2 regions of the Arthrobacter sp. PAMC25564 genome follow, and region 1 is predicted to be linked to the other one. Evidence: predicted binding sites of a transcription regulator. Region 1 holds the regulator's gene; the other holds the start of a gene.
What was found. Region 1 encodes LexA, which represses DNA repair genes until DNA is damaged. Its sites were predicted from a motif close to TCGAACANNTGTTCGA; they were not measured.
Positions count from the first base shown of each region.

Region 2: ruvA (Holliday junction branch migration protein RuvA) is a predicted target of LexA. The motif match lies at 7,250-7,265, and genes of this name have one in related genera.

Region 1 is NZ_CP039290.1:3,474,634-3,486,696, forward strand. Features, by position in the region: gene E5206_RS16155 (SseB family protein) at 1-883, opposite strand, end outside; gene priA (bifunctional 1-(5-phosphoribosyl)-5-((5-phosphoribosylamino)methylideneamino)imidazole-4-carboxamide isomerase/phosphoribosylanthranilate isomerase PriA) at 897-1,643, opposite strand; gene E5206_RS19360 (hypothetical protein) at 1,698-1,856, opposite strand; gene hisH (imidazole glycerol phosphate synthase subunit HisH) at 1,857-2,642, opposite strand; gene hisB (imidazoleglycerol-phosphate dehydratase HisB) at 2,639-3,262, opposite strand; gene E5206_RS16175 (histidinol-phosphate transaminase) at 3,332-4,450, opposite strand; gene E5206_RS19665 (LysM peptidoglycan-binding domain-containing protein) at 4,505-4,804, opposite strand; gene lexA (transcriptional repressor LexA) at 5,335-6,084, shown strand; gene E5206_RS16190 (ATP-dependent DNA helicase) at 6,145-8,202, opposite strand; gene hflX (GTPase HflX) at 8,195-9,775, opposite strand; gene E5206_RS16200 (methyltransferase) at 10,301-10,915, shown strand; gene dapF (diaminopimelate epimerase) at 10,896-11,852, opposite strand; gene miaA (tRNA (adenosine(37)-N6)-dimethylallyltransferase MiaA) at 11,908-12,063, opposite strand, start outside.
Region 2 is NZ_CP039290.1:2,491,957-2,504,019, forward strand. Features, by position in the region: gene E5206_RS11670 (M3 family metallopeptidase) at 1-1,419, opposite strand, end outside; gene E5206_RS11675 (CapA family protein) at 1,502-2,824, shown strand; gene E5206_RS11680 (glutamine amidotransferase) at 2,962-3,639, opposite strand; gene E5206_RS11685 (Mur ligase family protein) at 3,747-5,075, opposite strand; gene pdxT (pyridoxal 5'-phosphate synthase glutaminase subunit PdxT) at 5,168-5,869, shown strand; gene E5206_RS11695 (YebC/PmpR family DNA-binding transcriptional regulator) at 5,873-6,628, shown strand; gene ruvC (crossover junction endodeoxyribonuclease RuvC) at 6,625-7,212, shown strand; gene ruvA (Holliday junction branch migration protein RuvA) at 7,329-7,973, shown strand; gene ruvB (Holliday junction branch migration DNA helicase RuvB) at 7,966-9,066, shown strand; gene yajC (preprotein translocase subunit YajC) at 9,275-9,682, shown strand; gene secD (protein translocase subunit SecD) at 9,788-11,548, shown strand; gene secF (protein translocase subunit SecF) at 11,549-12,063, shown strand, end outside.

The sequences.
Region 1 (12,063 bases):
TTTCGTTCCTGGCCCAGTCGTTGTTCAGGCCGGCGACGATGGACTGCACGCCGGCGGCGTCGAGTCCGTCTTCAAGGTACAGGATCACGCGGAGTTCCGGGCCTGCTCCCCCGCCGGGGAGCCGGCTGCCATCGGCCGTGGCCGAGGAAACTCCAGCCCCCGGCTGAATTTCAACGCGCCGGACCGCCGGAAAGCCAGCCGCGCTGTCCCCGAGGGCCCGGGCAAGTTCCGTATCATCGTACGACGGCGTCCAGGTCTGCTGCTGGGCCAGCGCCCAGACGGCGGGCCGGCGCACCACGAAGGTCAGCTCCGAGCCGGGGTCGAGCACGAGCAGCTGGGCCCCTTCCGCGACGGCGGACAGCGCCGCCCGCGCCGCGTACACCGCGACGGGCCTGGCTTCCGGGTGCCAGGCTTCCAGTGCGGCCGCGGAGCTGAAGACGGGCATGGCCGTCCGCCCGTCGGGTGCCTTGAGGGTCACGAGGGCCATGTCGGCCTGTTTGTCCCCATGCAGCACTTCACCGTGCAGTTTGTCCCTGTGCCGGCGCGTCACACCTTCGCCCTCTTCGGCGAGCTGGGCGAGGATGGGCACGAAGACCCGTGCGGTGGCCAGTGCGGCCACCACGGCAGCCTCATCTCCTTCACCCGCCGCGAGTGCAGCGAGGGCGGCGAGATAGCCGGCGTCGGAAGCGCCGTCGTCGTCCTCGAAGTTGTGGATCTTCGCGTCATCCCCAGACAGGCTGCGGCCTGCCCAGGGCCGGCCTGCCGAATCGGTGGCCCCGCCGGCGCCGGCCAGGGCGGCCGCGATGTGGCCGGGCAGATGCCGGACGGGCGCGGCGCCGGTGTCCGGCTGCGCGCTTTCGCGGGGCTCGTGGGTGTGCGCCATGATCGCTGGCCGCCTAGCGGCGGCCGGCGACGTCGAGGGCCTCGGGCAGCGTGAAGTTGCCGTTGTAGAGGGCCTTGCCGATAATCGCGCCCTCGACGCCGAGGGGCACCAGGGACCGGAGTTCCTTGAGGTCCGCCAGGCTGGAGATTCCGCCGGACGCGACGACGGGCTTGCCGGTCTGCTCGACCATCTGGCGCAGCAGTCCGACGTTCGGGCCCTGCAGGGTGCCGTCCTTGGTCACGTCGGTGACGACGTAGCGGGCGCAGCCGGCCTCCTCGAGGCGGCCCAGCACCTCCCAGAGATCGCCGCCTTCCTTGGTCCAGCCCCGGCCGGCCAGCGTGGTCCCGCGGACGTCGAGGCCGACGGCGATCCGGTCGCCGAAGCGCTCGATCGCGCGGCGGGTCCAGTCCGGGTTTTCCAGTGCCGCGGTGCCGAGGTTGACCCGGGCGATGCCAAGGCCCAGGGCCTTCTCGAGCGATTCGTCGTCGCGGAGGCCGCCGGAGAGCTCCACCTTGATGTCCAGCCGGCCCACCACTTCGCGCAGCAGTTCGGCGTTGGAGCCCCGGCCGAAGGCGGCGTCGAGGTCAACGAGGTGGACCCATTCGGCGCCCTGCTGCTGCCAGTTGAGCGCGGCTTCCAGCGGTGTGCCGTAGCTGGTCTCGCTGCCTGCTTCCCCCTGGACGAGGCGGACTGCCTGGCCGTTGACAACGTCGACGGCGGGCAACAGTTCGAGTACGGGCAGCGGGGTTTCGGTGGTCATCGTGGATCCTCAGCTTCGGTGGGGCGGGGGTTGGTCAGGCGGGCTGCGGCGCCGTCAAGCGGCCGGCAGCGTCAGGAGATAGGCGGCCAGCAGCGACATTCCGGCCAGGAGATAGAAGACAATCTGGACCCAGACCGGGCTCTTCTGCTGCCGGAAGGACAGCCCCCCTCCGACCAGCAGGCCGGCCAGGCCCATAAGTACCAAGGACCACATCTAGGCGGTCTGTTCCGGGCCGGTTGCCTCAACCGGGGCGGCTTCAGCGGCTTCGGTGGCATCGGCGGCTTTGGACCCGCCGCGCAGGCCCTCCACCCAGTTGCGCAGCAGCCGGGCACCGGCGTCGCCGGACTTCTCCGGGTGGAACTGGGTGGCGCACAGCGGGCCGTTTTCGACGGCTGCGATGAACGGTGCGCCGTGCTCGGACCAGGTGACGAGGGGTGCCGCCATCCGGGGCTGGATGACGTCGAAGTCCCAGTGCTGGACACCGTAGGAGTGCACGAAGTAGAACCGTTCGTTTTCGACGCCGGCGAAGAGCCTGGAGCCTTCCGGGACCGAGACGGTGTTCCAGCCCATGTGCGGGACGACGTCGGCGGGCAGCAGCTCGACTTTCCCGGGCCACTCCCCCATGCCTTCGGCTTCGGTGCCGTGTTCGACGCCGGCCTCGAACAGCACCTGGAGTCCGACGCAGATCGCGAGCACCGGCCGTCCGCCGGCGACGCGGCGTCCGATCATGCGGATCCCGTCGACGGCTTTAAGCTCGTTCATGACCGTTTCGAAGGCGCCGACGCCGGGGACCACGAGGCCGTCGGCGTTGAGCACGTCCTCCGGTTTGGCGCTGAGGATGACCTGGGCACCGGCGCGTTCCAGCGCGCGGACGGCGGAGCGGACGTTGCCCGAGCCGTAGTCCAGCACCGTGACGGTGGGCTTGCCCTCGGGCGAGGGAAGTTTCCGGCCGGCCTCGGGGTTGATGACGGCCCCGTCCCGGACGACCTTGCCGGTCACAGTGCGCCCTTGGTGGACGGAATGCCCTTGACCCGGGGATCGGGCTCCACGGCCGAGCGCAGGGCCCGGGCGAAGGCCTTGAACTGGGCCTCGACGATGTGGTGCGGGTCCCGGCCGGCGGTGACGTTCATGTGCAGGCAGATACCGGCGTGCAGGGTGATGGCTTCGAAGACGTGGCGTGTCAGCGAGCCGGTGAAGTGGCCGCCGATCAGGTGGTATTCCTGGCCTGCGGGCTCGCCGCCGTGCACCAGGTACGGGCGGCCCGAGACGTCGACGACGGCGTGCGCGAGGGCCTCGTCCAGCGGCACCGTGGCTTCACCGAAGCGCCGGATGCCGGCCTTGTTGCCCAGGGCGGTCTTCAGCACCTCGCCGAAGGTGATGGCGACGTCCTCCACCGTGTGGTGGACGTCGATGTGGGTGTCGCCGGTGGCCTTGACCGTCATGTCGATCAGGGAGTGCTTGCTCAGCGCCGTCAGCATGTGGTCGTAGAAGGGAACCGAGGTGCTGATGTCCGAAGTGCCGGTGCCGTCCAGGTTGATTTCGACCAGGACGGAGGACTCGCTGGTGGTCCGTTCCATCCGTGCGGTCCGGCCCTCGGCAGCTGATCCGGTGTTGCTCATGTGGGTGTTTCCTTTGGAAGAAGGCATGGTGCTGGGCAGTCGTGCAGTGATCTGGTCCCGGGCTTAAGTCTAGGCCTGCAGCGCTGCGCGGCCGGTCAGGATCCGCTCGAGGGCTTCGAGGAAGGCTGTGGTTTCGGTCTCAGTGCCGGCCGTGACGCGCAGGTGTCCGGGGATGCCGACGTCGCGGATGAGCACGCCGGCGTCGAGCAGCCCCTGCCAGATCCCGTGCTGGTCCTCGAGGCCGCCGAAGAAGACGTAGTTGGAATCAGAGGCGGCCGGCTTGAGGCCCATCCGCTGCAGTTCGGAGACGATCCGGTCCCGCTGGCGCTTGATGTCCTCGACGTCGGCCATCAGCGCCACCCGGTGGTGCAGCGCGGCCAGGGCGGTTGCCTGGGTGATCGCCGAGAGGTGGTACGGGAGGCGGACCAGGCGCAGCGCGTCAGTCACCCCGGGTGCCGCGGCCATGTACCCAAGCCGGGCGCCGGCGAGGGCGAAGGCCTTGCTCATGGTGCGCGAGACGATGAGCCGTTCCCGGCCGGGCAGCAGCGTGAGCGCACTGGGCGTGCCGTCGTGGGCGAACTCGTGGTAGGCCTCGTCGACGATCACGATGGTCTGGCTGGCCTCACCGGCGGCGTAGACGGCCTCCACGACGTCGAGGCCGAGGCCGGTGCCGGTGGGGTTGTTCGGGGAGCACAGGAAGACGACGTTGGGTTGGAGTTCGCGCACCTGGCGTGCCGCCGATTCCGCACTGAGTCCGTAGTCCCCGGCCCGTTCTCCGACGATGTATCCGGTGTCCGTTCCTGCGGCCAGCAGGGGGTACATGGAGTATGTGGGAGGGAAGCCCAGGGCGGTGCGGCCCGGGCCGCCGAAGGCCTGGAGGATCTGCTGGAGCACCTCGTTGGAACCGTTGGCCGCCCAGATGTTCTCTGCGCCCAGTCCGTGGCCGAGGTACTCCGCCAACGCTTCGCGCAGTTCCGTGAACTCACGGTCAGGGTACCGGTTCAGGCCGGCGGCCGCCGCCGTGACGGCCTCGGCGATGGCCGCCTGGACGTCGGCCGGAACACCATGGGTGTTCTCGTTGACGTTGAGCAGGATGGGGACATCCAGCTGGGGCGCACCGTACGGGTGCAGGCCCCGCAGATTGGTCCGGAGGGGAAGTCGGTTGAGGCGCTCTAACTGGTCAGTCACCTCAACAGTTTAAGTGAGGCCGTGGCGAGCCCTGAAACTGTGACGCCTGGCGCCCTATTTGGACGGAACGAAGAGCCGCTGGCCCGGGAAGACGCGCGCGGCATCCAGGTTGTTGAGCTGGACGATGTCGGCGACCACGTCCCGGGGATCGCGCCCCGGTGCCACGGCGGCTGCGATGGCCCACAGGGATTCACCGGACTGGACCGTCACGGACACGGCCGGGGTCGGCGACAGCTCGGACGCTGACTCCGCCGCCTTGGCGGGAGCGTTGAGGAAGCCGCTGAGCGACAGAAGAAGGGCGGCCAGCAGGATGAGCGGCACACCGAAGAAGACGAACCTTCCCCGCCGGGTCAGCCGGAGCGGCCCCTGCTTGGTGCGCGGTGCGGACGCCGGACCCGCCGGACCTGCCGGACCTGCCGGACCTGCCGGACCTGCAGGGACATGATGGTCGAAAGACCGGACCTGTTCGGACGGATCGTACTGGCCGAATGTATCGTGAAACGCGCTTGATGCTGACATGAACTGAGCCCTCCTGGACCATACGGTGCCGACACTTTCCCGCCCGGCGTACTCCACGTACCTGCCGCCAACCGGCCTGACCTTCGAACATGTTGCCGAACGCCATCCTGCACCCGGCCAGTCCAGAGTAGAACACATATTCGAACTTTGCTGGTTCCGTTTTAGCACTTATTGACGAACATTGTCGAGACTCGCTAGAACAAATGTTTGAAAAAGCCGTGGGGCTGGCCTACGTTTGAATCACAGCTCAACCGTTTCCGCGGTTGAACACCAGTAGTTGATCAGCAGGGTCTGACATTTCAGGCCGGAAGACCCCGGCACGTGCAGCAACGGCAGCCGGGCGGATTGGAAAGGCGTTGGCGAACATGGCAGCACAAGCCACCGGCGGCAGGGCCGCTCCACGGAACCCCCAGCCAGCCCGGGCCCCCAAGAGCCTTACCGTCCGGCAGAAGAAGATCCTGGAAACGATCCAGCGGTCTGTGACGGAGAAGGGATATCCGCCGTCGATGCGCGAGATCGGCGACACTGTAGGGCTCGCCAGCCTGTCCAGCGTCACGCACCAGCTCTCGCAACTGGAAAAGCTCGGCTATCTCCGGCGGGATCCCAAACGTCCGCGCGCCATGGAAGTGCTGATGCCGCTGACCCTCGATGAGGGAAGCACCAGGATTTCAGGCGTGGAGAAGTCCGGCGGACTGCGCACCGTCGGAGGGCTGTCCGTCTCGGAGCTCGCCAGCGCCACGGATACCGCAATGGTGCCCCTCGTGGGCCGGATCGCCGCCGGTGGCCCCATCCTGGCAGACCAGGTCGTGGAAGACGTTATGCCGCTGCCGCGCCAGCTGGTGGGCCACGGCGAACTCTTTATGCTCAAGGTCGCCGGCGATTCGATGATCGACGCCGCCATCTGCGACGGCGACTGGGTCGTCGTCCGGCGCCAGGGTGATGCCCTCAACGGCGATATCGTTGCCGCACTGCTGGATGACGAGGCAACAGTCAAGACCTTCCGGCAGCGCGACGGCCACACCTGGCTGCTGCCGCAGAACACCCGCTACGAGCCCATCCTCGGCGACCACGCCGTCATCATGGGCAAGGTCGTCTCCGTCCTGCGCTCCCTTTAGGGCTGGTCCGGCCCGCAGCCCGGGAGGGCACCTAGCTAAAGCCCCGCGGCTCCCCCGCGGCTAGGTGGCAGCCTGCCGCGATTCCGTGGCGAGCCGTTCCAGCGCCGCCAGGGCGATTGCCGGATCGGTGGTCGGCCAGAACGGCGGCAAGGCCGCGCGAAGGAACGCCCCATAGCGTTCTGTCGACAGCCGTGAATCCAGGACCGCCACCACGCCCTTGTCCGACGTCGAGCGGATCAGCCTGCCTGCCCCCTGGGCGAGGCGGATGGCGGCGTGCGTGGCCGAGACGGACATAAACCCATTCCCGCCGGACTGGGCGACCGCCCGTGAGCGCGCGGTCATCAGCGGGTCATCCGGACGAGGGAAGGGAATCCTGTCGATGACCACAAGCCGGCACGAATCGCCGGGAACGTCGACACCCTGCCAAAGGGACATCGTGCCGAACAGGCAGGTGTCCGGCTCCTCGGCGAACTGCCGCACGAGTGCCGTCATGGTCGAATCACCCTGGCACAGGATGTCCACGTCCATCCGTGGCCGCATGGCCTCGGCGGCGTCTTCGGCGGCGCGCCGGGAGGAGAAGAGGCACAGTGCCCCGCCGCCGGAGGCCGTGATCAGCTTTTCCAGCTCGTCGAGGGCTTCCGGGGACGCTCCGCGGCCGGGCTTGGGCAGATGCCTGGCGACGTAGAGGATGCCCTGCTTCGGGTAGTCGAAGGGCGAGCCGACGTCGACGCCGGTCCAGCTGGGGGCGCCGGGTCCGACCAGCCCGAGGCCGCCTGCAGCCGGTTCGAAGGCGGAGCCGATCGCGAGCGTCGCCGAGGTCAGGATCACGGTGTGGTCTGCGAACAGGCCCTCGCGGAGCCGTCCGGCGACGCTGAGCGGTGCCACGTTGATCAGGGCCGGTGCGGTCTCGTCGGGCGGGGAGTAGCCCTGCTGCGGGTCGAACGTGCTGTTGCGGGAAAACCAGACCACCTCGCGGTTTTCCCGGGCAGCCAGGAGCCGTTCGCAGAGTTCCAGGATGACCATGAGCCGGGAGCGCGCGAGCTGGCGGCCGCCGTCGGCCGTGCTGGCGCTGTCCCCCTTGGAATCGGACAGAGCCGCACGGCAGGCATCCCGCAACTGGTCCACGCAGTCCAGCTGTTCGCTGTTGAGCCCGTTGGGCATCAGTCCGCTGGGGACGCCTTCGATGGCAAGTTCCAGGTGGGACGCCGCGTTGTTGAGTGCGTCCACGGTGATGCCGGTGTGTTTGCGGGCGCCCGAGGCGGCGGCATGCACCATGGCCACGGAGAGCTGGCCAGAGACGGCGCCGGTGACGCGGTCCTGGAGCTCGTGGGCCTCGTCCACGACAACGACGTCATAGTCCGGCAGGACGGCCAGGCCCTCGAAGGCGCTGACGGCCAGCATGGCGTGGTTGGTGACGACGACGTCGGCGTCGGCGGCGTTCTGCCGGGCCAGCTCGCTGAAGCACTCGGCCGCGAGCGGGCACTTCTGGGCGCCGAGGCATTCCATCGAGGTGACGGAGACCTGGCGCCAGGCCCGGTCCGTCACACCGGGCATAAGTTCGTCCCGGTCCCCCGTGACAGTGTCTTCGGCCCATTCGCGCAGCCGGACGACTTCCTTGCCCAGCTGGGAGGACGGGCCGCCCATGGCCGCCGCGAAATGCGGGACGGAGGTATCCTCGCCCAGCGAGAAAAGCTGCCCCTCGGACGGTTCCTCGGAGGGGAACCCGCCGTCGAGCTTGTGCCGGCAGACGTAATTGGAGCGCCCCTTGACCAGCGCGACTTTGACAGGGCGCTGCAGGGACGGGGTGATGGTCTTGAGCAGCCGGGGCAGGTCCCGGCCCACGATCTGGGTCTGCAGGGCCAGGGTGGCGGTGGACACCAGGGTGGGCTTGTCGCTGACCAGCGAGTGGGCGATCAGCGGAATCAGGTACGCCAGGGACTTTCCCGTGCCGGTTCCGGCCTGGACCAGCAGGTGGTCGCCGCTGTCGATCGCGTGCGCCACCTGCCGGGCCATCTCGTGCTGGCCGTCCCGGCTCTGGCCGCCCATGCCGGACACGGCCCGGTCGAGCAGCTCGATCACGAACTGCTCGCCGGCCGGGCCGGTTGCTGACTCAGTCATTGCTGATAAACGAATCCAGTTCAGCGGCGAAGCCTTCGCGCACCTTCACCACGGCCCGGGTGCCGTTCTCCTCATGGTCGAGGCTGATGATCTCGGCGTCGGTTTCGTGCAGCTTGCTGAGCAGGTCACCACGGTTGTACGGGATCAACAGTTCCAGCTTCACGCTGGGCCGCGGAATCGCCTCGCTGATGGCCTTGAGCAGCTCCGGGATGCCTTCGCCCGTGCGTGCCGAGACCACAACGTGGCGCGGTTCGCGCTGCTTGAGCCGTTCGACGACGAAGGGATCCGCGGCGTCGGCCTTGTTCAGGACGATGATCTCGGGCACCTTGCGCGCGTCGACCTCGCTGAACACTGCCCGGACGGCGGCAATCTGGCCCTCCGGATCCGGGTGGGAGACGTCCACGACATGCAGGATCAGGTCCGAGTCGGCAACCTCTTCCAGGGTGGAGCGGAAGGCCTCCACGAGCTGGGTGGGCAGCGAGCGGACGAAGCCCACGGTGTCGGCCAGGGTGTAGCCCAAGCCGTCCGAGGTCTCGGCCTTGCGGACCGTCGGGTCCAGGGTGGCGAACAGGGCGTTCTCCACCAGGACCCCGGCATCGGTCAGGCGGTTCAGCAGGGACGACTTGCCGGCGTTGGTGTATCCGGCAATCGCCACCGAGGGAACCGCATTCCGACGGCGGTTGGCGCGTTTGGTTTCCCGTGCCGGCTTCATCGCGGCGATTTCGCGGCGCAGCTTGGCCATCCGGGTGCGGATCCGGCGCCGGTCCAGTTCGATCTTGGTTTCACCGGGGCCACGGGAGCCCATGCCTGCGCCGGCACCGCCCACCTGGCCACCGGCCTGGCGGGACATCGATTCGCCCCAGCCACGAAGCCGCGGGAGCAGGTATTCGAGCTGGGCCAGTTCGACCTGCGCCTTTCCCTCCCGGCTCTTCGCATGCTGGGCAAAGATGTCCAGGATCAGGGCCGTACGGTCGATGACCTTGACCTTGACGATGTCTTCGAGGGCACGGCGCTGCGACGGGGCGAGCTCGGCATCGACAACGACGGTGTCGGCGCCGGTGGACATCACGATGTCCTTGAGCTCCTGGGCCTTGCCGGAGCCAAGGAAAGTGCCCGGATCGGGCTTGGCCCGGCGCTGGACGAGGCCGTCGAGAACTTCCGAGCCGGCCGTCTCGGCCAGGGCCGCCAGTTCGCGCAGCGAGTTCTCGGCGTCGGCGAGGGTGCCTTCGGTCCAAAGCCCCGCCAGCACCACGCGCTCGAGGCGCAGCTGCCGGTATTCGACTTCGGTGACGTCTTCGAGTTCGGTGGACAGGCCGGCGGTACGGCGCAGGGCGTGCCGTTCCTCGAGATCCTGCTGGTCGCCGTCGTAGCTGCTGGGTTCTGCTGACAGCCCGGAAATGGCCTGGGCCTTGCCGAGCACGGTTTTGGACCCGCCGGCACTTGAGCCGCCGTTGTGGCCTGCATTCCGGGCCGGGGTGTCCTTGGAGAGGATCCGGTCGATAACAGCCTGGATTTCCTCGGGACTCATGTCCTGGGCTGCTGGATCGTGTCCGGGGTTGGGCTGACTGGTCATGGTCTCCTTTGAAGGTTCGGCAATTTCAGAATAGTGCCGATTGATGCTCTCTGCTGCTGTATTCGCGCTGGGCTGACGACTATTGGTCATCCGTGCCTCCTGGGGTGCCGGCGGCAGCGATGCCGCGGGCGGGGCGGGCTCCGTGGTGGAGCAGTGAATTGAGGGAGGGACCAGGCGGCGGCGCGCCTGATGGTGCGGGAAACGGTCCGCCGGTCCTGACGCCAAGCACACGCCGGGCTCCAAGCGGACCGGGCGCCGGCAGGTGAGCCGGCTCACGGTAAGGGCCACAAGGATCAGACGGGGTGGCAGACCGGGCGGAAGGTAACTACCTGCGTCGCTCCGGGGACGGGATTGAACCCGTGCCTGCTTGCAGCGTGCCGCTTATTTGAAGGTCAGGAACATGTATTTAACACTAGCAGACCGCTCTGTCCACCCCTGACCGCCGCCGGGATACCGGGTCTCGTCGGCCCCGCGATGTCCATCCGGTTTCCCATACCGGCCGGCAGCCAACTAATCTGGCCAGTTATGGATTCTGCACACTATTTCAGCGCCCAGCCGGCCGGGCCGTTCACCCGCAAGCCACTCATCGTGGAGCTTGCCGGCCAGACGCGCCACCTGCAGACATCCTCTGCGATTTTCAGCCCGGACGCCATCGACAAGGGCACCGCGGTCCTGCTCGCCGATGTTCCCGCCCCGGCACCGCAGGGAAACCTGCTGGACATCGGCTGCGGCTGGGGCCCGATCGCGCTGACCATGGCATTGCGCGCGCCCCATGCGAGGGTCTATGCCGTGGACGTCAATGAGCGCTGTGTGACTCTGACGAACGAAAACGCCGCGCTGCTGGGGCTGGAAAATATCACGGCCAGCACGCCGGACGCCGTCGACCCGGAGCTCCGCTTCGACACGATCTGGTCCAACCCGCCCATCCGGATCGGCAAGGATGAGCTTCACGCCCTCATGCTCCTCTGGCTGCCGCGGCTGGCCCCCGGCGGTTCTGCCTGGCTGGTGGTGCAGAAGAACCTGGGCTCGGATTCGCTTCAGCGCTGGCTGGCGGCGGAGCTGGACAGCAGCTTCACGGTGACCCGTGAAAGCACCTCGAAGTCGTTCCGGATCCTGCGGGTCAGGAAATCGTCCCGCTAGCAACGATCACGGCCGGGCCGCTCAGCTCGACATGCTCGTGACCCTCCGCCCCGAGGAAGAACTTCACGCCAACGACGCCGCCGGGCACGTGCACGTTCCAGGCATCCGGTGCCCCCTGGCCGGCCCAGTGACGGATCGCGACGGCGGCGGCGCACGCGCCGGTTCCGCAGGACTGGGTTTCCCCCACTCCCCTCTCATGCACGCGCATCGTAATGGTGCCCACGCCGTCGTGGACCAGGGGCTCGGACGGAACCACGAACTCGACGTTGGTGCCGTGCGGCGGGATCGGGTCGACGTGGGGCGCGGTGAACAGCCGGGTGGCCTCGAGCTCGGCCGGTTCGGCCAGGGCCACGACGGTGTGCGGATTGCCCATGCTCACCGAGAGTGCGGGCCTGGCAACTTCCAGTCCCGCTGCGCTGACCAGCGAATCCATGGCCCGGGCGGTGGCCTCGCCGGGGAAAATGAATGCCCAGGGGCCCATATCCACGGCATAGCCGGCCGCCGTGCGGACGATCGTCTTGACACCGCCGCGGGTGCCTATGGTCAACGATTCACCGGCGGGCAGATCGACGAGGCCCTCGGCGATCAGGAAATGCACGAACACCCGGACACCGTTGCCGCACATTTCCGAGAGCGAGCCGTCGCCGTTGCGGTAATCCATGAACCACTCGGCGTCGGGGTGCCCTGCCAGCAGGGCCTGGCCTTCGGGGAGCAGCCGGGACGGGACGGCACGGATCAGGCCGTCGCCGCCGATCCCCCGGTGGCGGTCGCACAGCGCCGCGACCTGCCCGGGCGTGATGGAGAGGGTGCCGTTGGGATCGGCGATCAGCACGAAGTCGTTGCCCGTGCCGTGGCCTTTGGAGAACTTCAGTCCGCTCAGGGCCGCAGTGTCGGTTTCGGCAGTGAGGTCGGGGGCCGCGGCTCGGGAATCATCCATGGTCCAAGGCTACCGGTCCGGCCGCAGTGCCCGGAAAAACTACGCTCCCGGCGGATCACAGCGGAATGCTAGGCCGTGTCCTGTCCTTAGGGGCCGGGGCGCAGAGCGCAGCGGCCTTGGCCACCAGCCCGGGATCCTGCCGGTCCAGCCAGGTGATGCGGGGGTCCGCGCGGAACCAGGTGAGCTGGCGGCGGGCGAACTGCCGGGTGGC
Region 2 (12,063 bases), 980 kb from region 1:
GGTGACGGCGGACAACAGCCCGTGCAGGGCGTGCCCGAACTCGTGGAACGTGGTGCGCAGCTCGTCCAGGGTCAGGAGCGTCGGCTCGCCGGCCGGCGGTTTGGAGATATTGAGGTTGTTGATCACCACCGGCCGGGTGTCCAAGAGGCCGGACTGTTCCACAAGGGCGTTCATCCAGGCTCCGCCCCGCTTGGAATCGCGGGTGTAGTAGTCGCCCAGGAACAGGCCCAGCCCGGTGCCGTCCGGGTCCCGGACCTCCCAGACCCGGACGTCCGGGTGGTAGCCGGCCAGATCGCTGCGTTCGTGGAAGGTGATGCCGTAGAGGGCATTGGCGGCGAAGAACACGCCGTCGTTGAGCACCCGGTCCAGCTCGAAGTAGGGGCGCAGGGCCTGCTCGTCCACGGCGTACCGTTCACGCTTCACCCGGGCGGAGTAGTAGGCCCAGTCCCAGGCCTCGAGTGGGTGCCCGGCGATCTCCGCCAGTGCTTCGCCCTCCGCGTCGGCGTTCCGGACGGCAGCCGGGGCCAGCCGGGTCAGCATGGCCTGGACGGCTGCGAAGTCGGGCGCCGTCTGCCGGTCCACGGTGAGCTCGGCATAGTTGGAGAAGCCCAGCAGGCCGGCCTTTTCGGCACGGAGCCGCACCATGTCCGTGACGAGGTCCCGAACGTCGAGGCTGCCGCCGCCGCTGCCCCGGCCGATGGACGCCTCGTACAGGCGGCGGCGGACCTCGCGGTTTTCAAGGGCGGCCAGGGCCGGCTGGTTGCTGGGCTGGATGAGGGTGAGCAGGAACTTGCCCTCGTGCCCGGCGGCGCGGGCGGCTTCGGCGGCGCTGGCGACGTCGTCCGCGGGCAGGCCCGCCAGCGCGGCGTCGTCGTCCAGCAGCAGGGCGGCGGACTTCATCCCTTCCTTGGCGCGCTGGCCGAACTCGGTCCCCAGCCGGGCGAGCTCGGCGTTGACGGCCTTGAGCCGTTCCCGGCCCGCGTCGTCGAGCCGGATTCCGGACTGGCGGAACTCCTTGAGGTACTCCTCCACAAGCCGGGCCGACTCCGCATCAAGGCCGGCGGTGTCCAGTGCGGCGAAGCGTTCGAACAACCCCCGGTTGAGGTAGACGGCGTCCTGGTGGGCCGAGAAGAGCGGCGAGAGCCGGGTCTCCAGTTCCCGGATCGTGTCCGAGGCGTCAGCCGAGGCAAGCGTGAAGAAGACCGCGGCGGCGCGGTCCAGCAGCCGGCCGGACCGCTCCATGGCCAGGGCGGTGTTCTCGAAGGTAGCCGGCCCCGGAGTGTCCACGATCGCCTGGATTTCGGCCAGATGCTCCGCGAGGCCAGCCTCGACGGCCTCGGCGTAGTGAGCGTCGTCGATGTCAGCGAAGGGCGGCAGGCCGAACGGCAGGGTGCTGGGGCTCAGCAGGGGATTGGTCATGAAACAACTCTTTCATGTACGGCGGCGGTTCTCAACGGACTTCCCAGCGTGTTGTGATCGCCCACGCCCTAGGATGGCGGGCATGGGGAAGACCAATACAATGCTGCGTGGCCCGCTGCGCACCGGATTAGTCGCCGCGGCCGCAGCGGCGTCGCTGGCCGCGTGCGGCCTCATCGCAGGGCAGGAAAATACTGCCGGGCAGGACAATGCCACGGGCAGTCCGGCGGCCGCCGGCACAGCCGCCGGCACAGCCGCCGGCACAGCCGCCGGCACAGCCCCCGGCACAGCGGGCGGAGAAGCGGGCGGAGAAGCGCCGGCGGCACAGCCGCCGGCGAGCACGCCGACGCCGGGGAAGGGGCCCGCGTGCCCCGCGGTCCGCTGCGCCTCAGTGGTGGTCACCGGGGACATGCTGGTCCACGCGCAGCTCTGGGAGCAGGCCCGTGCGGATGCCCTGGCCACCGGGGCCAAGGGCCTTGACTTCGGCCCGCTGCTGGAGGGCCAGCGGCGATACATCGGGAAGAGCGACCTCGCGATCTGCCACCAGGAAACCCCGGTGGCCGGTCCGGCCGGTCCCTTCTCGGCGTACCCTTCCTTCAACGTTCCGCCGCAAATCATCGAGGCGTCCCGGCGGGTGGGCTACCAGGCGTGCACCACGGCCAGCAACCATACGATTGACCGGGGCACCGCGGGGCTGGTCCGCACCCTTGATGCCATGGACACGGCAGGGCTGCAGCACACGGGCTCCTACCGGACCGAGGCTGACTCGCACGGCGTTCTGATCCTGCAGACCGCCGCGGCGAAAATCGCCGTGATCGAGGGTACCTATGGACTGAACGGACAAGTCCCGGAGCAGGCCTGGCAGGTGGACATGCTCGATCCGGCCGCGATGATCGCCAAGGCCCGGAAGGCCCGCGCGCTGGGGGCGGACGTCGTGCTGGGCGTCATGCACGCCGGCGAGGAATACGCGAGTGTCCCCGACGCCCGGCAGCAGGATGCCGCCCACGCCCTCGTGGACAGCGGCCAGTTCAGCATGATCTACGGCCACCACACCCACTCGGTGCTGCCGATCGAGCAGTACAGGGGAACCTGGATTGTCTACGGCCTGGGCAACGGCGTCACCGAGCTGTCTCCGTCGTACGTGGTGAACAATGAAGGCCTGCTGGTCCGGGTCCAGTTCAGCCAGGACGCCGCCGGCACGTGGACCGCCTCGGACCTGGCCTGGGTGCCGTCGGTCATTGTCCGCGGACCCTACCGCTGGTGCTCAGTTGCATCCGATGCCCCGCAGGGCCCCTGTGCCGGCGCCGCCGCCGACGCCGCAACCCGGTTGCGCACCAGGGCTGTCGTCGAGTCCATGGGGGCCGCGGCTGCCGGTGCCCACGAACTGCTCATTTCCAAGGAGCCGTAACGCTTGAGGGCGGAGTGTTTCCGCCCGCAGGAGTTTCCCCGGCTTTGGCGGGCGCCGCCGGCGCGCCGGCCGGGACCGGCGGCGTGTTCCGGCCCCGGAACTTCAAAGCCGGGGAGAAACAGCGCGGACGGCGGGTCTCAGCGTGGCCGGCGGGCCGCGTGTTCGCGGGCGAGGACGGCGTAGGAGTCATCCGGCGTGCCGGGGGAGAAGCTGCCGTACTTGCGTTCGACGGCGGTTTGGATCAGGAAGTCCGCCACGGCCGGGTTCTTGGGCAGCAGCGAGCCGTGCAGGTAGCTCGCCACGATGTTCCGGTAGCGGGCCCCCTCCTGGCCGTCCCGGCTGTTGTTGCCGGTTCCCGTGGCCGTGGTTCCCAGCGGTGTGACGCCGGGACCCAGCGTGGTCTGGCCGCTGTGGTTCTCATAGCCCAGGATGGTGCCGAACTCGGGCGAGGACACCGAGACGTTGCCGATCAGGCGCTGGTCGGTGCCGTGCGTCTCCACGTCCAGGATGCCGATGCCCGGAATGACGGAGCCGAGCCGGGTCTTGAAGAACTTGCCGAACAGCTGGTACAGCCCGCAGATCACGAGCATGGGGGTGCCATCCTCGGCGAGCTGCTTCAGCAGCGACTCCCGCGAGAGGAGATCGTCCTTGATGACCAGTTGCCCGCTGTCCTGTCCGCCGCCGCCCACGATCAGGTCAACGTTCGCGGGGAAGTCGTCCCCGGGGTTGTACTCGAGCAGTTCCGGCGTGTACCCATGCCAGCGCAGGCGCTGGGCGAGGACCAGGGCGTTGCCCCAGTCGCCGTAGATGTTCATGTCCCGCGGGTACAGCTGCAGGACCCGGATGGTGCCTTTGCTGGCGGCCGGCGTGTCGCCGGGCGGGATTTCGTGTCCGGGCGGGACCTTTTGACCGGACCGGGGGGTCATGAGACCACCTCCACTGTGGTGATTTTGGACAGCCCGCGGCGGATGGCCAGCATGGCTGTGTAGGTGCAGAAGACCCGCTTCGGCTTTTCCTTGGCCCCGCGGATGAAGGCGGCCAGCGCGGGGGCGATCTCGGTGTCCACGGCGCCGACGGCGACGTCGTCGTATTGCAGCCGCAGCGCCATGTCGTAGGCCCGGGAGCCGGTCAGCTGATCCACCCCGCCGTCGCGGAGGGTGTCGAATTCGACGTCCCACAGCCAGGACATGTCCCGGCCGTCGGCGTAGTTGTCATTGATCGCGATCATCGTGGCGTATCCTGCCGCGGGGAAGGATTTCAGGCCCAGCCGGAAGCCGCTGGGGTTCTTGACCAGCACCAGTTCCAGCGGCAGGCCGTCCACGACGAGGCTCTCGCCACGGCCGAACGCCGGCGCCACCTGGGACAATGCCGTCAGCAGGCGGTTGCTGTCCGCAACTGCTTTTCCCTCCGGTTTTCCCTCCAGGGCTGGTCCGGTTCCCGGGTCCCGGACCGCGATGGCCCGGGCCAGGACCAGGGCAGCCGCGGCGTTGAAGATGTTGTAGACGCCGCGCAGTTTCATGGCGGTGGTGACGGTCACGCCGTCGTACTCAAAGTCCGCGTCCGCCGCACCCACCCGGCGCAGCACGACGTCGGCGTGCGGCCTTTCGGGGGCGGCCGGCGCCGGGCTGCCGTCGGCCGCCCGCAGCTCGTCGTCGTTCGGGAAGGTGCTAAGCAGGGAGTCGTCGAGGCCGAAGTAGAGGACGTCGGGACCGTTGAGCGTGTCCGCGATTCGGGCGACGCGCGGATCCTCCCGGTTCAGCACAACGGTTCCCGTGGTCTTGGCGGCAATGTGCTGCAGCAGTTCCGCGGTCTTGTCGATCTCGCCGAAGCGGTCCAGCTGGTCCCGCAGGACGTTGAGCAGGAGGCAGTAGCGCGGCGGAACCTGGTTGACGAAGTGCACCGCGTGGGCCTCGTCAAGTTCCAGCACGGCGACGTCCGCGTTCAGCCGTCCCCGCCAGTCCACCGCGCCGAGCAGCGCAGCGGCCACGCCGCGGGTGAAGTTGCTGCCGGTGCGGTTGGTGAAGACCTTCAGCCCCTGGCTCTCGAGCAGTTCCACCACCATCTTGGTGGTGGTCGTCTTGCCATTTGTGCCGCTGACGACGGCGACGCCGTGCGGCAGCGTCGACAGTGTCCTGCGCATGAAGCCAGGGTCGATTTTTTCGACGACGAGCCCGGGAAGGGCCGAGCCTCCGCCCCTGAGCCGGGAGACCCGGCGGACGAGCTTGCCGAGCGGAACGCTGAAGTAAAACATGCTTTGTAATATATCCCAGTGGCGGCATGGAAGCCCGTCGGCAGGGGGTGGCGGGTGCAAGTCCGGAAAGCGCCTAGCACTATGCTGGTCCGATGACCACCCCCACTTCTGCGCCTCCTTCCCGCGCGGGTGCAGGCCTGCGGATCGGCGTCCTGGCACTCCAGGGCGATTTCCGTGAACACCTGCACGCCGTCGGGGACGCCGGCGCCACCGGCATCGGTGTCCGACGCCCCGCCGAGCTCGACGGCCTCGACGGCCTCATTATTCCCGGCGGCGAATCGACCACCATCGACAAGCTCTCGAGGATTTTCGGGCTCCGGGACCCCCTGCGTGAACGCATCCAGGACGGGCTGCCGGTCTACGGTTCCTGTGCTGGCATGATCCTGCTCGCGGACCAGATCGCGGACCCGGCGACGGACCTGTCAGGGGCGCCGCAGCAGACCTTCGGCGGCCTGGACATCACGGTCCGCCGCAACGCCTTTGGCCGGCAGCGCGAATCCTTCGAGACCGACCTCGATTTCAAGGGCCTGGAGTTCAGTGCCACAGAGAACGGCGTGGCCCCGGTGCACGCAGTCTTCATCCGCGGGCCCTGGGTGGAGCGCGTCGGCGAGGGTGTGGAGGTCCTGGCCCAGGTGGAGCCGTCCAAGGCATCCCACCCCGATTCCCTGCACGGGACGGCTAGAATTGTTGCAGTGCGTTCCGGCAAGCTGCTGGCCACCTCCTTCCACCCGGAAGTGACGGGGGAGAAGCGCGTGCATGAACTGTTTATTCGAATGATCAGAGGGGAAGTTTAAAGCATGTCAGGCCACTCCAAATGGGCGACGACCAAGCACAAGAAGGCCATCCTCGACAGCCGCCGTGCCAAATCGTTCGCCAAGCTGATCAAGAACATCGAAGTCGCCGCGCGGATGGGCGGACCGGACCTTGCAGGCAACCCCGGCCTGGAACTGGCAGTCACCAAGGCCAAGAAGACCTCGGTCCCGGCTGACAACATCGACCGTGCGATCAAGCGCGGCGCCGGCCTCACCGGCGAAGTCGTGGACTATTCCGAAATCATGTACGAGGCCCGCGGCCCGCAGGGTTCGGCCTTGCTGATCGAATGCCTCACGGACAACAAGAACCGTGCCGCCTCGGAAGTCCGCCTCGCCATTTCCCGCAATGGCGGCACGATCGCCGATCCCGGTTCGGTCAGCTACCTGTTCAGCCGTAAGGGTGTTGTTTCCCTGCCGAAGAACGGCCTGACCGAGGACGACGTCCTGATGGCAGTCCTCGACGCCGGCGCCGAGGAAGTCAAGGACAACGGCGACAGCTTCGAGATCCACTCCGAGCCGACCGACCTCCAGGCCATCCGCGATGCGCTCAAGGAAGCGAACATTGAGTACGACACCGATGAGGCCGAATTCGTGCCGTCCATGCAGGTGCCGCTGGACCTGGAAGCCGCCAAGAAGTTCATGAAGCTCGTGGACGCCCTGGAAGAACTCGACGACGTCCAGAACGTCTACAGCAACGCCGACCTCAGCGACGAAGTGCAGGCCGCACTGGAAGCCGAGTGACCCTCCGCGTCCTCGGTGTCGACCCGGGCCTTACCCGGTGCGGGATCGGCGTCGTGGACGTGGAAAAGAACCGCCGGGCCACCATGGTGGCGTTCGGCGTCGTCGGCACATCACCGGACGAGAGCCTGGACCAGCGGCTGTTGGTGATTGCCACCTCCATCGATGACTGGCTGGACCGGTACGAACCGCACGTCCTCGCCGTCGAGCGCGTCTTTTCGCAGCTCAACGTCAGCACCGTGATGGGGGTGGCCCAGGCCTCGGGCGTGGTCATTGCCGCGGCCGCACGGCGCGGCATCCCGGTGGCGCTGCACACGCCGTCGGAGGTCAAGGCCGCCGTCACAGGCAGCGGGACGTCCAACAAGGACGCCGTCACCAAACTCGTCACCAAGATCCTCCGGCTTGACGCCCCGCCGCGGCCGGCCGACGCCGCCGATGCCCTGGCACTGGCGATCACCCACGCCTGGCGGGCCGGCAGCGGGACTTCCAACCAGAGCGCAGCCAGCACCGGACCGGGCAGCCAATCGCTGACTCCGGCCCAGCGCGCCTGGGCAGAAGCCGAGGCCAAAGCGCGCCGTGCGCGGTGAATGTCCGACTGTGCCACCGCAGAACTTGGTAGGCTATTCGTAGATATGTTCGGATAGCCGGGTCTTCCCGGCTGTATTGTCAGCGGTATTTTCGCTGTAGACCCAGGAGCCCGGCCTTGATCAGTTTTCTCCGCGGAACCGTAGCGCACGTCGGCCTGTCCTCGGCAGTGATCGACCTCAACGGCGCCGGCATGAGCGTGAACGCCACGCCGCAGACCCTTAGCAGCCTCCGGGCCGGTGAAGAGGGAAAGCTCTTCACCTCGCTGATCGTGCGCGAGGACTCCCTGACCCTGTTCGGGTTCTCCAGCGACGACGAGCGTGAGGTGTTCGACGTCCTGCTCAGCGTCAGCGGAGTCGGACCGCGCCTGGCGCTGGCCGTGCTGGCCGTCCATGAGCCGGAGGCGATCCGGGTCGCGGCGCACTCCGGCGACGGCAAGGCCTTCACCAAGGTGCCCGGGATCGGGCCCAAGGTGGCAGGCCGGATCGTGCTGGAACTGGCCGGGAAGCTCGTGCCGCATGGCACCGCCACCGGCACCGCTCCGGCAGCAACCGCGGAAGCCGCGTGGAAACCCCAGGTCATCGCCGCCATGACTAGCCTGGGCTGGTCCGAAAAGGACGCGACCGCCAGCATCGACAAGTCCCTGGCCGATTCGCCAGGGCTCGCCGAAAAGGGCAACGTCGCCGAGATCCTCCGGGCCACTCTGCGCTGGCTGGGCCAGGACGGCGCCCGCGCCGGGAACCGGGCAGGCGCCCGTGGCTGAGCCGTCGCTCGTGGCGGGGGGAGATGAGCCGGAGGAGCGGGCCATCGAGGCGGCCCTCCGGCCCAAGAACCTGCATGACTTCGTCGGCCAGCACCGGGTCCGCAAACAGCTGTCCCTCGTCCTGGAAGCCTCGCGGATGCGCGGCCGAAGCGCGGATCACGTGCTGCTCTCCGGCCCCCCGGGCCTGGGTAAAACGACGCTGTCCATGATCATCGCCGCCGAGATGAACGCCCCGCTGCGGATCAGCAGCGGCCCGGCCATCCAGCACGCCGGAGACCTCGCCGCCATCCTGTCTTCGCTCTCGGAGGGCGAAGTCCTCTTCCTTGACGAGATCCACCGGATGTCCCGGCCGGCCGAGGAAATGCTCTACATGGCGATGGAGGACTTCCGCGTCGACATTGTTGTGGGCAAGGGTGCCGGCGCCACCGCCATCCCGCTGGAGCTGCCGCCGTTTACGCTGGTCGGCGCCACCACCCGGGCCGGCCTTCTTCCCGGGCCGCTCCGGGACAGGTTCGGCTTCACCGGCCACCTCGAGTTCTACTCGGTCGAGGAGCTGGAACTCGTGCTCCGGCGCTCCGCGGGACTGCTGGACCTCAAGGTCAATTCCGCGGGCTTCAGCGAGATCGCCGGACGGTCCCGGGGCACACCCCGCATTGCCAACCGGCTGCTGCGGCGGGTCCGCGACTGGGCACTGGTCCACGGCATCGAGCAGATCGATGCCCGCGCCGCCTCGGCGGCCCTGGACATGTATGAGGTCGACAAGCGCGGCCTGGACCGGCTGGACCGCGCCGTCCTCGAGGCACTGATCACCAAGTTCGGCGGCGGGCCGGTGGGCCTTTCCACCCTCGCCATCGCCGTCGGCGAAGAGACGGAAACGGTCGAAACGGTGGCCGAGCCCTATCTGGTCCGCGAAGGCCTGCTGGGCCGGACGCCGCGGGGCCGGATCGCCCTGGCACCGGCGTGGACCCACCTTGGATTCGCAGTCCCCGCCGGCGCCTTCGGGCAGGACCCCCTGGAGCTGTTCCAGGCCTCCGGGCCGGGTGCTGACCTCGATGAAGAATCCGATCCGGAATGGATCCATAACACCCAGTAGCACTCCCGCATGCTCTTTTCCCTTTAGACTGGAATGACGCTCGGTGCGTTCGGGTCTTTGTTTCCGTGGGCGGCTGCTTTTGGCCCCCGGTGGTTGGGCTTGGTTTAGGCCAGGGTCCAGACAGGGCCCGGTCAGCCTGCCCGGAGCGAAGCAGACGTTGCCAATGACCAGCTACGCAAGTACAGAATGGAATTTCCCTGTGGATCCAATGAACATCCTGCTTTTCGTCATGCTCGGACTCTTCGTCTTCATGATGTTCCGCCGCAACAAGAAGACCAAGGAACAGGCCGTCGCGCTCCAGTCGAAGTTCGCACCGGGGGTGGAGGTCATGACGAGCTTTGGCCTGTTCGGCCGGATCGTTGAGATCGACGAGGAAGAGAACAAAGTTGTCCTGGAACTTTCGCCGGGAAACCTTGCCACCGTGCACCGCCAGGCAGTGACCAAGATCGTCGAGCCGGCTGCCGCAGCCGACGCGACCACGGTTGTTCCGGACGATGCTTCTTCGCTGACCCTCGACAAGGCCGACAGCACCGCCGCCGGTACCGATGCCGCGCGCAATGAAACGCCCGACGAAACCCTGCGCCGCCTCAACGATGAAGGCAAGAAAGACAGCTAGTCTGCCTACCCGGGCTATCCCGCGAGAAACTGCCGCGGGCATCCGCCGGTGCGGCACTCATGGCCGGCACCGGCGGACCCTCCGTAATTAATAGAAAGATCGACAATGGCACGAACTGGCCCCAAAAACTCAGCCCGCAGGGTGCTGGTCTGGCTTGGCGTTATCCTCGCCGTCCTGACTGCGGTCCTGGCGGGCGGCACCATGGCCGGCCAGGCGAGCTGGGCTCCCAAGCTCGCCCTGGACCTTGAAGGCGGCACCCAGATGATCCTGGCGCCCAAGGTTGAGGGCGGTTCGAACATCACCGAAGAACAGCTCAACCAGGCCGTGGCAATCATCCGCCAGCGCGTGGACGGCTCGGGCGTCGCGGAGGCTGAAATCAGCACGCAGTCCGGCCGGAATGTTGTCGTGAGCCTTCCGGGCACCCCGTCCAAGGAGACCCGTGCCCTGATCCAGGCCTCCGCGGACATGAACTTCCGGCCGGTCCTCCAGGCCGGCGCCGGCGCGGCGGTCCCGACGGCGTCCCTGACCCCGGACGACAAGCTGCCCCAGCCGACGGCCGCGCCCGCGAACAGCAGCGACGTGAACTGGATCACCGCCGACGTCTACAAGAAGTTCGAGACGCTGGACTGTGACAACCCGTCCCAGGACAAGCAGGAACGGTCCGACCCGGCCAAGCCGCTGGTCACCTGCGAGCCCGCATCCGCCACGTCGCCGGCCATCAAGTACATTCTGGGGCCGGTCGAGGTGAAGGGCTCGAACATCAAGTCCTCCTCGTTCCAGCTGCAGCGCGGTGCCCAGGGCGCCGTCACCAACGAGTGGGCCGTGAATATCCAGTTCGACGAGCAGGGCACCGCCAAGTTCAAGGAAGTCACCGAGCGCCTGTACCAGTTCTATGTGGCCGGCGGCGGCCAGAGCGGCTCCGACCCGAAGGCGCAATTCGCCATCGTGCTCGACGACCAGGTCATTTCCGCGCCGCGTTCCCTCGCCGTCATCACCGACGGACGTCCGCAGATCACCGGCGGGTTCACCGAACAGTCCGCGAAGGCACTCTCGGACCAGCTGCGGTTCGGCGCCCTGCCGATCAGCTTCGAGATCCAGAGCGAACAGCAGATCTCGGCCACCCTCGGCGGGGAACAGCTCCGCATGGGTATGCTGGCGGGCCTGATCGGCCTGCTCCTGGTGGTTGTCTACTCGCTGTTCCAGTACCGGGCGCTCGGCTTCGTCACCATTGCCTCCCTGGTGGTGGCCGGTGCAATTACCTACCTCGCCATAGCGATCCTGGGCTGGACGGAGAACTACCGGCTCTCCCTCGCCGGTGTTGCGGGCCTCATCGTGGCCATCGGCCAGACTGCGGACTCGTTCATCGTCTACTTCGAACGCATCCGTGATGAGCTCCGCGAAGGCCGCGGCCTGGTCTCGGCGGTCCAGAACGGCTGGAAGCGTGCCAAGCGCACCGTCCTCGCGTCCAAGGCCGTCAATCTCCTCGCCGCCCTGGTGCTGTACTTCGTGGCCGTCGGCAACGTCCGAGGCTTCGCATTCACTCTCGGCCTGACCGCCATCGCCGACCTCATCGTCGTCTTCATGTTCACCCACCCGACCCTTCAGGTCCTGTCCAAGACCAGGTTCTTCGGCGAAGGCCACCGGTTCTCCGGCCTTGACCCGAAGCGCCTCGGCGCCGTGCCCCTGTACCGGGGCGCAGGCCGGATCCGCACGCCGGAAGACAAGCCCGCCGTCGCGGTCCGTGCCAAGAACACCGGCGCCGTAGCCGAGGCCGAGCGCCGGATGACCATTGCAGAACGCCGCCTCGCGGAAAAACAGGAGCAGCTCGCCGGTTCCTCCAAGAGCGCAGCCAAGGAGGGCAAGTAAATGGCCAGCTTCGCCACATTCGGTAACGAGCTCTACACGGGCAAGCGCTCGTACGACTTCGTCGCGTCCAAGAAAATCTGGTTCCTGATCGCAGCCGTCGCCGTTGCGCTCTCGATCCTCCTCCCGGTCGCCAAGGGCGGCTTCAACCTCGGGATCGAGTTCCGCGGCGGGTCCGAGTTCACCGTCTCCAACGTCAAGACCACGGATGCGACGCTCGGCGAGAAGGCCGTCCGGGACGTTGTCCCGGGCAGCGTGCCGCGCGTGGCCAACGTCGCCGGCAATACGATGCGCATCCAGACGGACAAGCTTACGGACGATGAAACCCTGCGGATCAAGGACGGCCTGACCACCGCCTACGGCGTCACCGACAACGAGGTGACTTCGACGTTTGTCGGGCCGACCTGGGGCGCCGACGTGACCAAGCAGGCCCTGCTGGGCCTGGTGATCTTTGTCGGGCTGGCCGCGGTCCTGATGGCGCTGTACTTCCGGACCTGGAAGATGTCGCTGTCTGCCCT